3 regions of the Azospirillum largimobile genome follow, and region 3 is predicted to be linked to each of the others. Evidence: riboswitches for the same ligand, from Rfam matches in the RefSeq annotation. Region 3 holds a riboswitch; each other region holds the start of a gene.

Region 1 (3,696 bases), on a different contig from region 3:
ATTCCTCCGGATGGTTCAGGATGTAGAGCGTCGCGCGCTCCACCGCCGCCAGGAAGCGCTTGAAGCGCGGATCGTTGGCCTTGGCCTTGTGGGCGACCAGGATCAGCTCGTCATAGGGCGGCACCCCTTCCTCCTCCGGATAGAAGGCGCGGCCGGGATGCTTCTCGATGTCCAGCTGGTTCAGTTCGAAGTTCCGGAAGGCGCCGACCACCGCATCGACCTGACCAGACAGCAGCGACGGCGACAGCGAGAAGTTGACGTTCACCAGTTCCACGTCCTTCAGGCTCAGCCCGTGCTTTTCCAGCATGGCGCCCAGCAGCGCATCCTCGAAGCCCGCGATGGAGAAGCCGATCTTGCGGCCCTTGAGGTCCTTCAGCGTCTTCACCGGCCCGTCGCGCAGCACGACGACGGAGTTCAGCGGAGTCGAGACCAGGGTGCCGACACGGACCAGCGGCAGCCCTTCGGCCACCTGCAGGATCAGCTGCGGCTGGTAGGATACGGCAAGGTCGGTGCCGCCGGCGGCGACCAGTTTCGGCGGGTCGTTGGGATCGGCCGGAGCGGTCAGCGTCACCTCAAGACCGGCATCCTTGAAGAAGCCCTTCTCCTGCGCCACCACCAGTGGGGCGTGGTCCGGGTTGACGAACCAGTCCAGCATCACGGACAGCTTGTCCTGGGCCAGTGCAGGAAGCGCGGTCATCAGGCCGGCCGCCATCAGGCCGGCGGCGAACAGGTGCTTCATCGGGTTTTCTCCCCTTCAAGGATTGGCGTCTTCGGCCGGTTGGGTATCGGGTTGCCAGGGCAGGGCACGGCGGGCCAGCGCGTCGACGGCGGCATAGAGCGTCACTGCGAACAGCCCCAGTACCAGCACCGCGGCGAATAGGAGGTCGATCTGCATGCGGGCGTTGGCGTGCAGCATCAGGTAGCCGAGGCCGGAGGATGAACCGACCCACTCGCCGATCACCGCGCCGATGGGCGCCACCGCCGCGGCTACCCGCACGCCGGACCAGAAGGCGGGCAGGGCGGCCGGCAGGCGGATGTTCCACAGGATCGCGGCGGGCGAGGCGCCCATGGTGCGGGCAAGGTCGAGCCAGCCGGGATCGGTGCGGCGCAGCCCGTCGAACAGCGCGGTCGTCACCGGGAAATAGATGACCAGCACGGCCATGGCGATCTTGGACGCCATGCCGTAGCCCAGCCAAAGCACCAGCAGCGGCGCCAACGCAAAAACCGGGATCGCCTGGCTGACCAGCAGCAGCGGCATCAGCCAGCGCTGGGCGGTACGGAACCGCGCCAGCAGCAGCGCGCTGACGCCGCCCAGGGCCACCCCGGCCACCAGCCCGATCAGGATCTCGGACAGGGTGGTCAGCCCATGGCTCCACAGCAGGGGTGCCTGCCGCCGCATTGCATCGGCCACGGCCAACGGACCGGGCAGCAGGTAGCGCGGCAGGCCGGTGGCCCAGACCAGCACCTGCCAGCCGGCGACCAGCACGGCGAGCGTGACCAAGGCGCGCAGCAGCGCCCTCATTCCGCCAGCCTCCGCAGCAGCTCCGCCTGTAGCGCCAGCAATCCGGGATCGTCGACCCGGCGCGGCACCTTGCCGGACGGCTCCAGCGCCGGCCCCATGACGGCGGGACGCCCGGTCATCACATGCAGGCGGTCGCCGATGCGCAGCGCCTCCAGCGGATCGTGGGTGACCATCAGGACGGTGCGGCCGGTCAGCGTTTCCGCCGCCGTCTCCTGCAGCCGAAGCCGCGTGATGGCGTCGAGTGCGGAGAAGGGCTCGTCCATCAGGACCAGCGGCTTGTCCTCCATCAGCGTGCGGGCCAGCGCCACCCGCTGGCGCTGCCCGCCGGACAGCGCGGCCGGACGGTCGCGCTCCCGCCCCGCCAGACCGACGCGGTGGAGCAGCGAGCGGGCACGCTCCACCCGCACGGAATCGGGACGGCGGTGGCGCAGCCGGTCGCCCAGCAGGACATTGTCCAGAACCGTCAGCCAGGGCAGCAGCAGGTCCTGCTGCGCCATGTAGGCGATGCGGCCGGCCAGGGGTTGCCCGTCGCCGGTGGCGACGCAGGTCGGCGGCTCCGGCTCCGCCAGCCCGGCGAGGATGCGCAGAAGCGTGGTCTTGCCGACGCCGCTCGGTCCCAACAGGCAGGTGGTCCGCCCCGCCGGCAGATCCAGCGTCAGGTCGGAGAACAGCAGCATGCCGCCATAGGTCAGCCGCGCCTGCGACACGGTCACCGAAAGCGGCGGAATCGCCGGCATCGGGGCCGTCATAGCGGCAAGCATGGCGGGAGGGCGGAGAGGGTGCGCGTACGGTCTGGCATCACTGATCCCTACGCCGGCATGAACCGGATCAGGTTCCAGGGGTCGTTCCGCAACGGAACCTCTCAGCCGCCCATCGGCTCCCCCCAGTGAAGGCGGCGACTATAGGCGCGGACGATCCGCGACCGCAAGCATTGCCGCAGGCCCTTCCAGAGCGCGGAAGCGGCGGGGTGCCGCTTGACCGGCGCACGGCTCCGCCTAGTTTGTGGCGGGACCGATGGAGATCATCCCCTGACCACGCCTCTCCGCACCCCTCTGTTCATCGGCGGCGACATCTATCGCGGCTCGACCTATGGCCCGAAGCATCCGCTGGCGATCCCACGCGTATCGACCGCCATCGATCTCAGCCGCGCCATGGGGTGGCTGCCCGACAAGGTCTATCTCGACACCCATGTGGCGAGCGAACGCGAACTGGCCCGCTTCCACACGGCGGACTATATCGCCGCGCTGAAGCGGGCGGAGGCGGAGCAGCGGGTGGACGAGGCGACGGCGGCCCGCCACAATCTCGGCAAGCTGGAGAATCCCGTCTTCGCCGAGATGTACCGGCGGCCGGCCCACAGCAGCGGGTCGGCCCTGCAGGCGGCGCGCATCCTGGGCGACCGTCCGGCCGGGCTGGTCTATGCGCCGGCGGCCGGCACGCACCATGCGCGCCGCGACCGGGCCAGCGGCTTCTGCTATTTCAACGCGCCGGTGCTGGGCATCCTGGAACTGCTCGACCATGGGCTGGAGCGGGTTCTCTATGTCGACCTCGACGCCCACCATGGCGACGGGGTGGAGGAGGCCTTCGCCGACGACGACCGGGTGCTGACCATCTCCATCCACGAGGACGGGCGCTGGCCCTACACCGGCAAGGCGGAGGATCGGGCCGGCGGCATGGCCCGCAACCTGCCGGTTCCGCCAGGCTTCAACGACAGCGAGATGGAGCATGTGATGGAGGCGGCGGTGCTGCCGTTGGCCCGCGCCTTCCGTCCGCAGGCTATGGTGATCCAGACCGGTGCCGACGCCCTGGCCGAAGATCCCCTGAGCCGGCTGGAACTGTCCAACAATGCGCTGTGGGAGGCGGTGGCGGCCCTGCTGCCGCTGGCGCCACGGGTGCTGGTGGTCGGCGGCGGCGGCTATAATCCCTGGTCGGTCGGACGCTGCTGGGCCGGCATCTGGGCGGTGATGAACGGGATCGACCCTGCCGTGCCGCCGACGGCGGAGGCGGAAGCGGTGCTGCGCGCCCTAACCTGGAACCGCGCCGCCGGTCGCAACCCGCCGGAGCACTGGTTCACCACCCTGGCGGACGAACGCCGGCCGGGGCCGGTGCGTGACGCGGTGAAGCGGGTGGCGGAGATGGCGGCATCCTGACACATTTCCGACGAATTTGGAGCGAAG
Region 2 (3,696 bases), on a different contig from region 3:
CCGATGAAGGCCCCCAGCGGCATCACCGCCGCCGCGCCCAGGTCGGCCAGCTTGCGGCAGGTGACGGGATCGTCGTTGCAATAGGGCAGCACGACGAAGCCGTCGTTCACCAATTCCTCGGTCGCGCGCAGCAGTTCCTCCACGTCGGGATAGAGCAGCTCGCGGTCGCCGATGACCTCCAGCTTGATCCAGGGGGTTTCCAGCGCCTCGCGCGACAGCTGGGCGGTCAGCACCGCCTCCTTGGCGGTCATGCAGCCGGCGGTGTTGGGCAGCAGCCCGACCGGGCCGGTCGGCCGCCCGGCGGTGGCGCGGGCCAGCACGTCGACGAGGCTTTCCGAATAGCCGTCCAGGCTGATGCGCCGGATCGCCAGCGTGACCAGCTCGCTGCCGCTGGCCTCCAGCGCGTCGAGCATCACCTGCTGGTTCGGATAGCCGGCCGTGCCGAGGAACAGCCGCGAGCCGAAGCCGCGTCCGGCGATGGTGAGGATGTCGGGGGTGGATTGGGGCATGGTGGGAGCCTTTCAAAGGCCCTCTCCTTCGGCGACCAGCCCGGGGAAATCCCCCCTCTCCCCAGGGGGGAGAGGGGATTCTTCCCGTGTCGGGGGCGGGAGAGGGAGGATCAGGGGGGTCAGCCGCCCTGGATGGGGCGGACGATTTCCAGGCTGTCGCCGGGCTGGAGCGGGGTCTCAAGCCAGCGGCGGCGGGGAACCACGGCGCCGTTCAGGGCGACGGCGACGCCGGGCGCGCCTGCGGCGATGCCGCGCGCGGCCAGAAGCTCGCCGACCGAGGCGGCGGACAGCGGTTCTTCCTGGCCGTTGATGCGGAGGACGGCGCTCATGCGGCGGCTCCCGCCGCAACGAAGCGGTCGGCGGCGAAGGGGCGCAACAGCGGGTCGGTCTCGCCGGTCAGCACCAGCCGGGCGATGCCGTCGGCGGTCACCGGGGTCAGCAGGATGCCGTTGCGGTGGTGGCCGGTGGCGTGGATCAGGCCGGGGATGCCGCTTTCCCCCAGGATCGGCGCGTCGTCGCGGCTGCCGGGGCGGAAGCCGGCCCAGGCCTCCTCGATCGGCAGTTCGGCGATGCCCGGCAGCGCGCGCCACGCCCCTTCCAGCAGCGCGAACTGGCCGCCGGCGGTCAGCCGGTCGTCGAAGCCGCGCTCCTCCGTCGTGGCGCCGATCAGCAGACGGCCGTCCAGCCGCGGGATCAGGTAGGTGCCAGGCGTCCACACCACATGGCGCAGCAGCGGCAGACGGGCGTCCATGCGCAGGCAGACCATCTGCCCCTTGACCGGCCGTACCGGCGGCTTCGCGGCGGGCGGCAGGCCCGGCACGCCGGCCGACCAAGCCCCTGCGGCCAGAACCACCCGGTCGGCCCGGTGCAGAGTTGCAGCAACACGCACACCAACGGCGCGTCCATCCTCCACCGCCAGAGCCACCTCGCCGCACTGCTCATGCAGGCGGGCGCCGGCGGCCAGGGCGGCGCGCTGCAGGGCGGCTGCGACCTTGCGGTTGTCGACCTGATGGTCGCCGGCACAGAACAGGGCGCCGGCCACGCCTGGCTGCAGGAAGGGCTCGCGCCGGCGCACCTCGGCCCCGCCCAGCCACTCCACCGGAAGGCCGAGGTCGCGCTGGAAACCGTGCAGGAAACGGACCTTGGCGGCATCGTCGGCGTTGAGCGCGATGACCATGGTGCCTTCGGTGCGCAGGTCCACCGCCATGCCGCTCGCAGCCTCCAGGTCGCGGGCGAAGTCCGGCCACAGCGCCTGGGAGGCGCGAGTCAGCGGCAGCAGCCCGTCCTCTCCCGGTTCGGTTTCGACGCAGGCGGCCAGCATGCCGCCGGCTGCATGGGTGGCGCCGCGGCCCGCCTGTCCCCGTTCGAACAGATCGACGCGGCAGCCGGCCGACGCCAGCCTCCAGGCGATGGCAAGGCCGATGCAGCCGGCACCGATGACGGCGACGGAGGGACGGATTCCCGATTCGGGAACGGAAAATGGATGCGGATCTGGCGCATGGATCATGCGGCGGCTCCCTTCGCTGGAATTACCCAGACAGGTTCGATGGGTGTGTTCTCAGCCGCGCGACCACCGCACGGCACCCCAGGCCTATGGTTTGCCTTATGCCAATGTTTCGCTGGCCCTACAAGCGGAATCGGCACCCGGCCCATCTGCCCGGCCCATCAAGGCGTGCGACCCCATGCCACGGCTGGATAAGGAGTTCCCCCGATGAGCGAAGCCACCGATCGGGAGCTAAACTATCCGCAAAATTTCCGGTGGCAGGGCGTCGGCGAAACGATCGACGCGGCTGGCATGCGGAATCAAACAAGACGTCCGAGGAATCGCCCGCCATGCTGTCCTTCTTCCGCTCCGACTCCGCGACCGCCTCCTCCGGTACCGGTCCGAATGCTGCCGAGTCCGGCAATACGGCCATCGCGACCGCCGCAGCCGATCCGGCGGAGGCGCCGATCCGCAGCCTCTGCCTGCCGGCCGCACAGATCGGCGCCACGGCACTGGACGGGCTGGGCTTCGCCGCCGGCGCCCCGGCGCTGGTCGTCGGCTTCGTCTCGCCGCATGTCGATTTCGCGGCCACCGCCCGCGCGGTGCGCTCCGCCCTGCCGCCGGCCACGCAGCTGGTGCTGGTCTCCACCGCGGGCGAGCTATGCGCGGCGGACGGACAGCCGCTCTACCGCAAGGCGGGCGACCGCTGGGACAGCGTGGTCCTGCAATCCTTCAGCCCGCGCCTGTTCGCGGGGATCAGCATCCATGCCGTCCCGCTGCATTGCGAGGATCTGCGCGGCGGCCGGCCGACCCGTGACGTCCCTGCACGGGTGGAGGCGATCCGCGGCGAGTTGGACCGCGTCCGCGTTCCCTTCGCGGTCGACAGCCACGACACGGTGGCGCTGACCTTCATCGACGGGCTGTCGGCCAGCGAAAGCTGGTTCATGGAGGCGGTCTACCGCTCCGGCCATTTCCCCTGCCTGTTCATCGGCGGCTCGGCCGGCGGCACGCTGGACTTCCGCAACACCCGCCTGTTCGACGGCCAGCGCGTGCTGGAGAATTCGGCGCTGACCATCTTCCTGAAGATGGCGCCCGGCATCCGTTACGGCATCTTCAAGTCGCAGAATTTCCGTCCGACCCAGACCCGCTTCGCGGTGGTGGACGCCGACCCGATGCGCCGCATCGTGCGCGGCGTGATCGACCGCGACGGCTTCGAGGTGGTGAGCTTCATCGACGCGCTGGCCAAGGCGCTGCGCTGCAAGCCGCAGGAGCTTCCGGCCAAGCTCGCCAAGAACACCTTCGCCATCGAGATGGAGGGGGAGCTGTTCGTGCGCTCCATCTCCGGCTTCGATTTCGAGAAGGGGGAGGTCGCCTTCTATTGCGACGTCAATCCCGGCGATTCGCTGTGCCTGGTGGAGGCCACCGACTTCGTCCGCCAGACGGAGGACGACCTCGCCGCCTATCTGCGGGACAAGCCGCGGCCGGTGGGCGCCATCCTGAACGACTGCATCCTGCGCCGTCTGAACAACCCGGACCAGCTGTCGCGGGTGCATGCCTTCGACGGGCTGGCCGCCGCCGGCTTCTCCACCTTCGGCGAACTGCTGGGCATCAACATCAACCAAACCCTGTCGGCCCTGATGTTCTTCGAGGTCCCGCCCGGCACCGCCTTTTCCGACGACATGGTCGACCGCTTTCCGGTCCATT
Region 3 (3,696 bases):
ATAGCCCCCTCTCCCCCCCGCTCTCGCGCAAACGAAGTTTGCGCTGACGCGACAGGCGGACCATAGGTCCGCCGAAAGCGGGGAGAGGGTTGGGGTGAGGGGGACGCGCCGCGAGGATCGTCCGGCAAGCGGAACCCCCTCACCCTGACCCTCTCCCCGGGGGGGAGAGGGGATATTTGCCGGGGAGAGCGGATCAGCCACGGCGCCGCACCGCTTCGCCGAACAGGCCTTGCGGCCGCAGCACCAGGATCGCCAGCAGCGTCAGATACAGCGCCCCCAGCGCCGCCGGGTACGAGAGCACCGACGACACCCCCACCTCGAACAGCGCGATCAGCAGCGCCCCCACCACGGCCCCCGGCACGGAGCCCCAGCCGCCGATGGTCACGGCGATGTAGGCCTTCAAAATCAGGTCCCCGCCCGCGGTCGGCGTGACGAAATAGCGGTTGGCCAGCAGCAGCCCGGCCGCCCCGGCGCAGGCGGCCCCGATGGCGAAGGTCACCAGGATCATCGCGGTGACCGGCACGCCGCAAGCACGCGCCATCTCCGGGTCCTGCGCCGTGGCGCGCAGACGGCGGCCCAGCTGCGTGCGGGCGAACACCCATTGCTGCGCGCCGATCAGCAGCGCCGCCACCGCGACGATGGCGAGCGACTGCTCGGGAACCGCCAGCCCGCCGATGTAAAGCGTGTCGTCGCCGAACAGCGGCGGCGCGGCGCGCGGCTCCGGCCCGAACAGGATGGCGGCGCCGTTCTGCAGGATGATGCCGATGGCGATGGTGCTGATGAAGACCGACACTGGCGGCCGGCGGCGCAGCGGCAGATAGGCCGCCAGCGCCAGCAGCAGCCCCAGCGCCGCCATCAGCGCCAGCACCACCGGCAGCAGGGCGATGCCCGGCAGCGGGATCAGCGGCGCCAGCGCCACCGCCAGCAGCCCGCCGGCCATGACAAGATCGCCTTGGGCGAAATTCACCGCCGAGGTGGCGTTCAGCACCAGCACGAAGCCCAGCGCCACCAGCGCATAGGCCGCCCCCAGCGCCACGCCGTTGACCAGCAGTTGAAGCGCCGCCATCCGCTCACTTCGCCGCAAGCGCGGGGTTGTCGTACCGCTTCACCAGCACCGGCACGCGGCTGGCCCCGTCATAGCAGACGATGACGGCGGAATGGGCCATGTTGCCCTTGCCGTCGGACTTGTAGGTCATGGCGAGGCCCTTTAAGCTCTCCGACGACAGAGCTTTGCGGATGGCGTCGGGGCTGCGGGCGCCGGCCTTCACCGCCTCCAGCACCATCGTCATGCCGTCATACTGGCCGAGCGCGAAGGCGTCCGGCTCCTTGCCGAAGGCGGCGCGATAGGCCTCGGTGAAGGCCTTGACCTCCGGCGTGTCGCCGGAGATGGGCGAGGCCGCGGTCTCGGCACAAACGCGCTTCAACTCCGCCGGCTCCAGCAGGGCCGCCGTGCTCGGCTGATGCATGGCGGAGCCGGCGACGATGGGCACGGCCACCCCGCTGGACGCCGCCTGCCGCAGCAGCAGCGCGGTCGGGCCGGAATGCAGGTGCAGGACCAGCACGTCGGGCTTCGCGGCCAGCGCCTTGGTCAGCACCGGCAGAAGGTCCTTGGCTGCCGGGTCCACCCCCTCCTCGAACACCGGGGTCACACCCAGCGCCTTGAAGGCGGCGTCGAGATGGGCCTTGCCGCTCTGCCCGTAGGCGGTGGTCTGATAGATGACGGCCGGCTGCCGCTTGCCCAACTCCTCCACCACATAGCGGGCGTGGGCGGCCTTGGTCACGGCATCGCCGGGGAAAAAGCGAAAGACCCAAGGGTTGCCTTGCTCGGTGATCGAGGCGGTGCCCGACACGGTGACCAGCGGCAGCTTCAACTCCTGCGCCAGCGGCAGCATCGCCAGCATCTGGGTGCCAAGCATGCTGGCGGCGACCGCCCCGACCGTGCCGCTGCCGGCCGCCCGCTCCAGCGCCGTCACCGCCGCCTCGGGCGAGGTGCCGGTGTCGACGACCTCCGATGCGATGGCGACGCCGGCCGGGGTCTGCTTCAGCGCCAGGACCGCGCCGTTGCGCTGGCTGGTTCCCTCCAGCGATAGGAAGCCGGTCAGCGGCACCAGCACCGGAAAGGACAGCGTGTCGTCGGCCCGCGCGGCGGACGACAGGCAGGAGGATGCGGCCAGCAGGCCGATCAGAAGGGGAAGCGCGCGCCGCATGACCGAAAACTCCTCAACACGCGCCGGCGAGCGAAGCGACGCGGAGGGGACGGGGCATTTGCAGCAGTTCCGTCGGATTCCGGTCGGCTCCCTTCGCCGGCATGACCCGGATCAGGTTCGATGGGTGTTGTCTCAGCCCCCGCATCCGCCGATCTGGCGAAGGCAGGGGCACCCCAGCCGTGAACAGGCGGCGAGAGTGTCGCCGCCGGGCCTGTCCTGTCAAGAACCCAGCCGGCGGCGCGCCACCACGGTTTCACGATGCAGGATATAGAGCCCGCTGCCGATGATGACCATGGCGCCAAGCAGCACCGGCGCGGTCGGCAGGTCGCCGAACACCATCCAGCCGAACAGGCTGGCCCAGACCATGCCGGTATATTCGAACGGCGCCACCACGGCCGGCGGCGCACGGCGGAAGGCCTGGGTCAGCAGCACCTGCGCCCCGGCGCCGATCGCGCCGACCAGCGCCATCAGACCGAGCGCGTAGGCGGTCGGCGCCGTCCAGACGGGAACCGTCAGCGCGCCGCTGACCACCGTCGTCGTCAGCAGCAGATAGAGCACGATCGACGCGCTGGTCTCCGTCCGCGACAGGCCGCGCACGGCGAGCGCCGCCAGCGCATAGAACAAGGCGGCGCACAGCCCGACCAGAACCGGCACCAGCGGCGCCCCCGCCGATGGCTGCGCCATCACCACCACGCCGCCGAATCCGACCACCACCGCGACCCAGCGGCGCCAGCCCACCGGCTCCCCCAGAAGCGGGGCGGACAGCGCGGTGATGAACAGTGGCCCGGCGAAGCTCAGCACATAGACGTCGGCCAGCGGCAGCTCGCGGAACGCATAGAAGAAGCATCCCATGGAGATCAGCCCGGCGAAGGCCCGCCAGACATGGCCCCAGGGCCGCCGGGTCCGCATCGCCGCGATCCCGCCGCCCCGCCACAGCGTGTAGCCGCCCACAAGAAGGAAAGCGACCAGCGAGCGCACGAACATCAGCTGCGGCACCGGGTAGTCGGCGGTCAGGAACTTGATCAGCGTGTCCATCGCCGCGAACAGCAGGATCGCACCCAGGAAGCAGCCGACGGCATAGGGGACCGAATCGGCCTCGGCTGGCAGCAGGTCGGCGGTCTCGGCGTCGGTCATGGGATCGGTTCGGAACGGCAATGGCTGGGACTGCCCACATTATGGGCAAACGCCTCTGCGTCCCAATGCCGCAACCGCAGGTCTGGTAGGCGTGGGGTTTTGTTAAGCGTCGGCTGACGGTGCCCCCACCCTAACCCTCCCCCGCTGGGCGGGGGAGGGGACAAGCGCTTGTTCGGGAAGGCAGCAGCAGTCCCTCCCCCGCCCAGCGGGGGAGGTTAGGTGGGGGTAATCGAAGCCAGCACTCCCCATCCCCTCACCGCGTCAAAACCATCACCAGCCGCTCCACCGGCGTATCCCCAACCAGATGCGACTCGACGATCTCGTCGACGTCCTCCGGCGTCTCCGGCCGGTACCA

Evidence for each region. A riboswitch is a leader RNA that binds a small molecule or an ion and turns the genes downstream of it on or off. The one in region 3 is predicted to bind thiamine pyrophosphate.
Region 1: another riboswitch for thiamine pyrophosphate. It lies ahead of ACWPKK_RS05880 (ABC transporter ATP-binding protein); the one in region 3 lies ahead of ACWPKK_RS14995 (ABC transporter substrate-binding protein).
Region 2: another riboswitch for thiamine pyrophosphate. It lies ahead of thiO (glycine oxidase ThiO); the one in region 3 lies ahead of ACWPKK_RS14995 (ABC transporter substrate-binding protein).

What each region holds. Positions count from the first base shown of each region.
Region 1 is NZ_CDRMUA020000001.1:1,252,037-1,255,732, forward strand. It holds gene ACWPKK_RS05870 (ABC transporter substrate-binding protein) at 1-739, opposite strand, end outside; gene ACWPKK_RS05875 (ABC transporter permease) at 755-1,522, opposite strand; gene ACWPKK_RS05880 (ABC transporter ATP-binding protein) at 1,519-2,259, opposite strand; TPP riboswitch at 2,310-2,416, opposite strand; gene ACWPKK_RS05885 (acetoin utilization protein AcuC) at 2,497-3,669, shown strand.
Region 2 is NZ_CDRMUA020000001.1:275,898-279,593, forward strand. It holds gene thiG (thiazole synthase) at 1-509, opposite strand, end outside; gene thiS (sulfur carrier protein ThiS) at 629-838, opposite strand; gene thiO (glycine oxidase ThiO) at 835-2,016, opposite strand; TPP riboswitch at 2,008-2,107, opposite strand; gene ACWPKK_RS01290 (methyl-accepting chemotaxis protein) at 2,343-3,696, shown strand, end outside.
Region 3 is NZ_CDRMUA020000002.1:347,364-351,059, reverse strand. It holds gene ACWPKK_RS15000 (branched-chain amino acid ABC transporter permease) at 194-1,066, opposite strand; gene ACWPKK_RS14995 (ABC transporter substrate-binding protein) at 1,071-2,207, opposite strand; TPP riboswitch at 2,279-2,393, opposite strand; gene ACWPKK_RS14990 (DMT family transporter) at 2,427-3,341, opposite strand; gene ACWPKK_RS14985 ((2Fe-2S) ferredoxin domain-containing protein) at 3,595-3,696, opposite strand, start outside.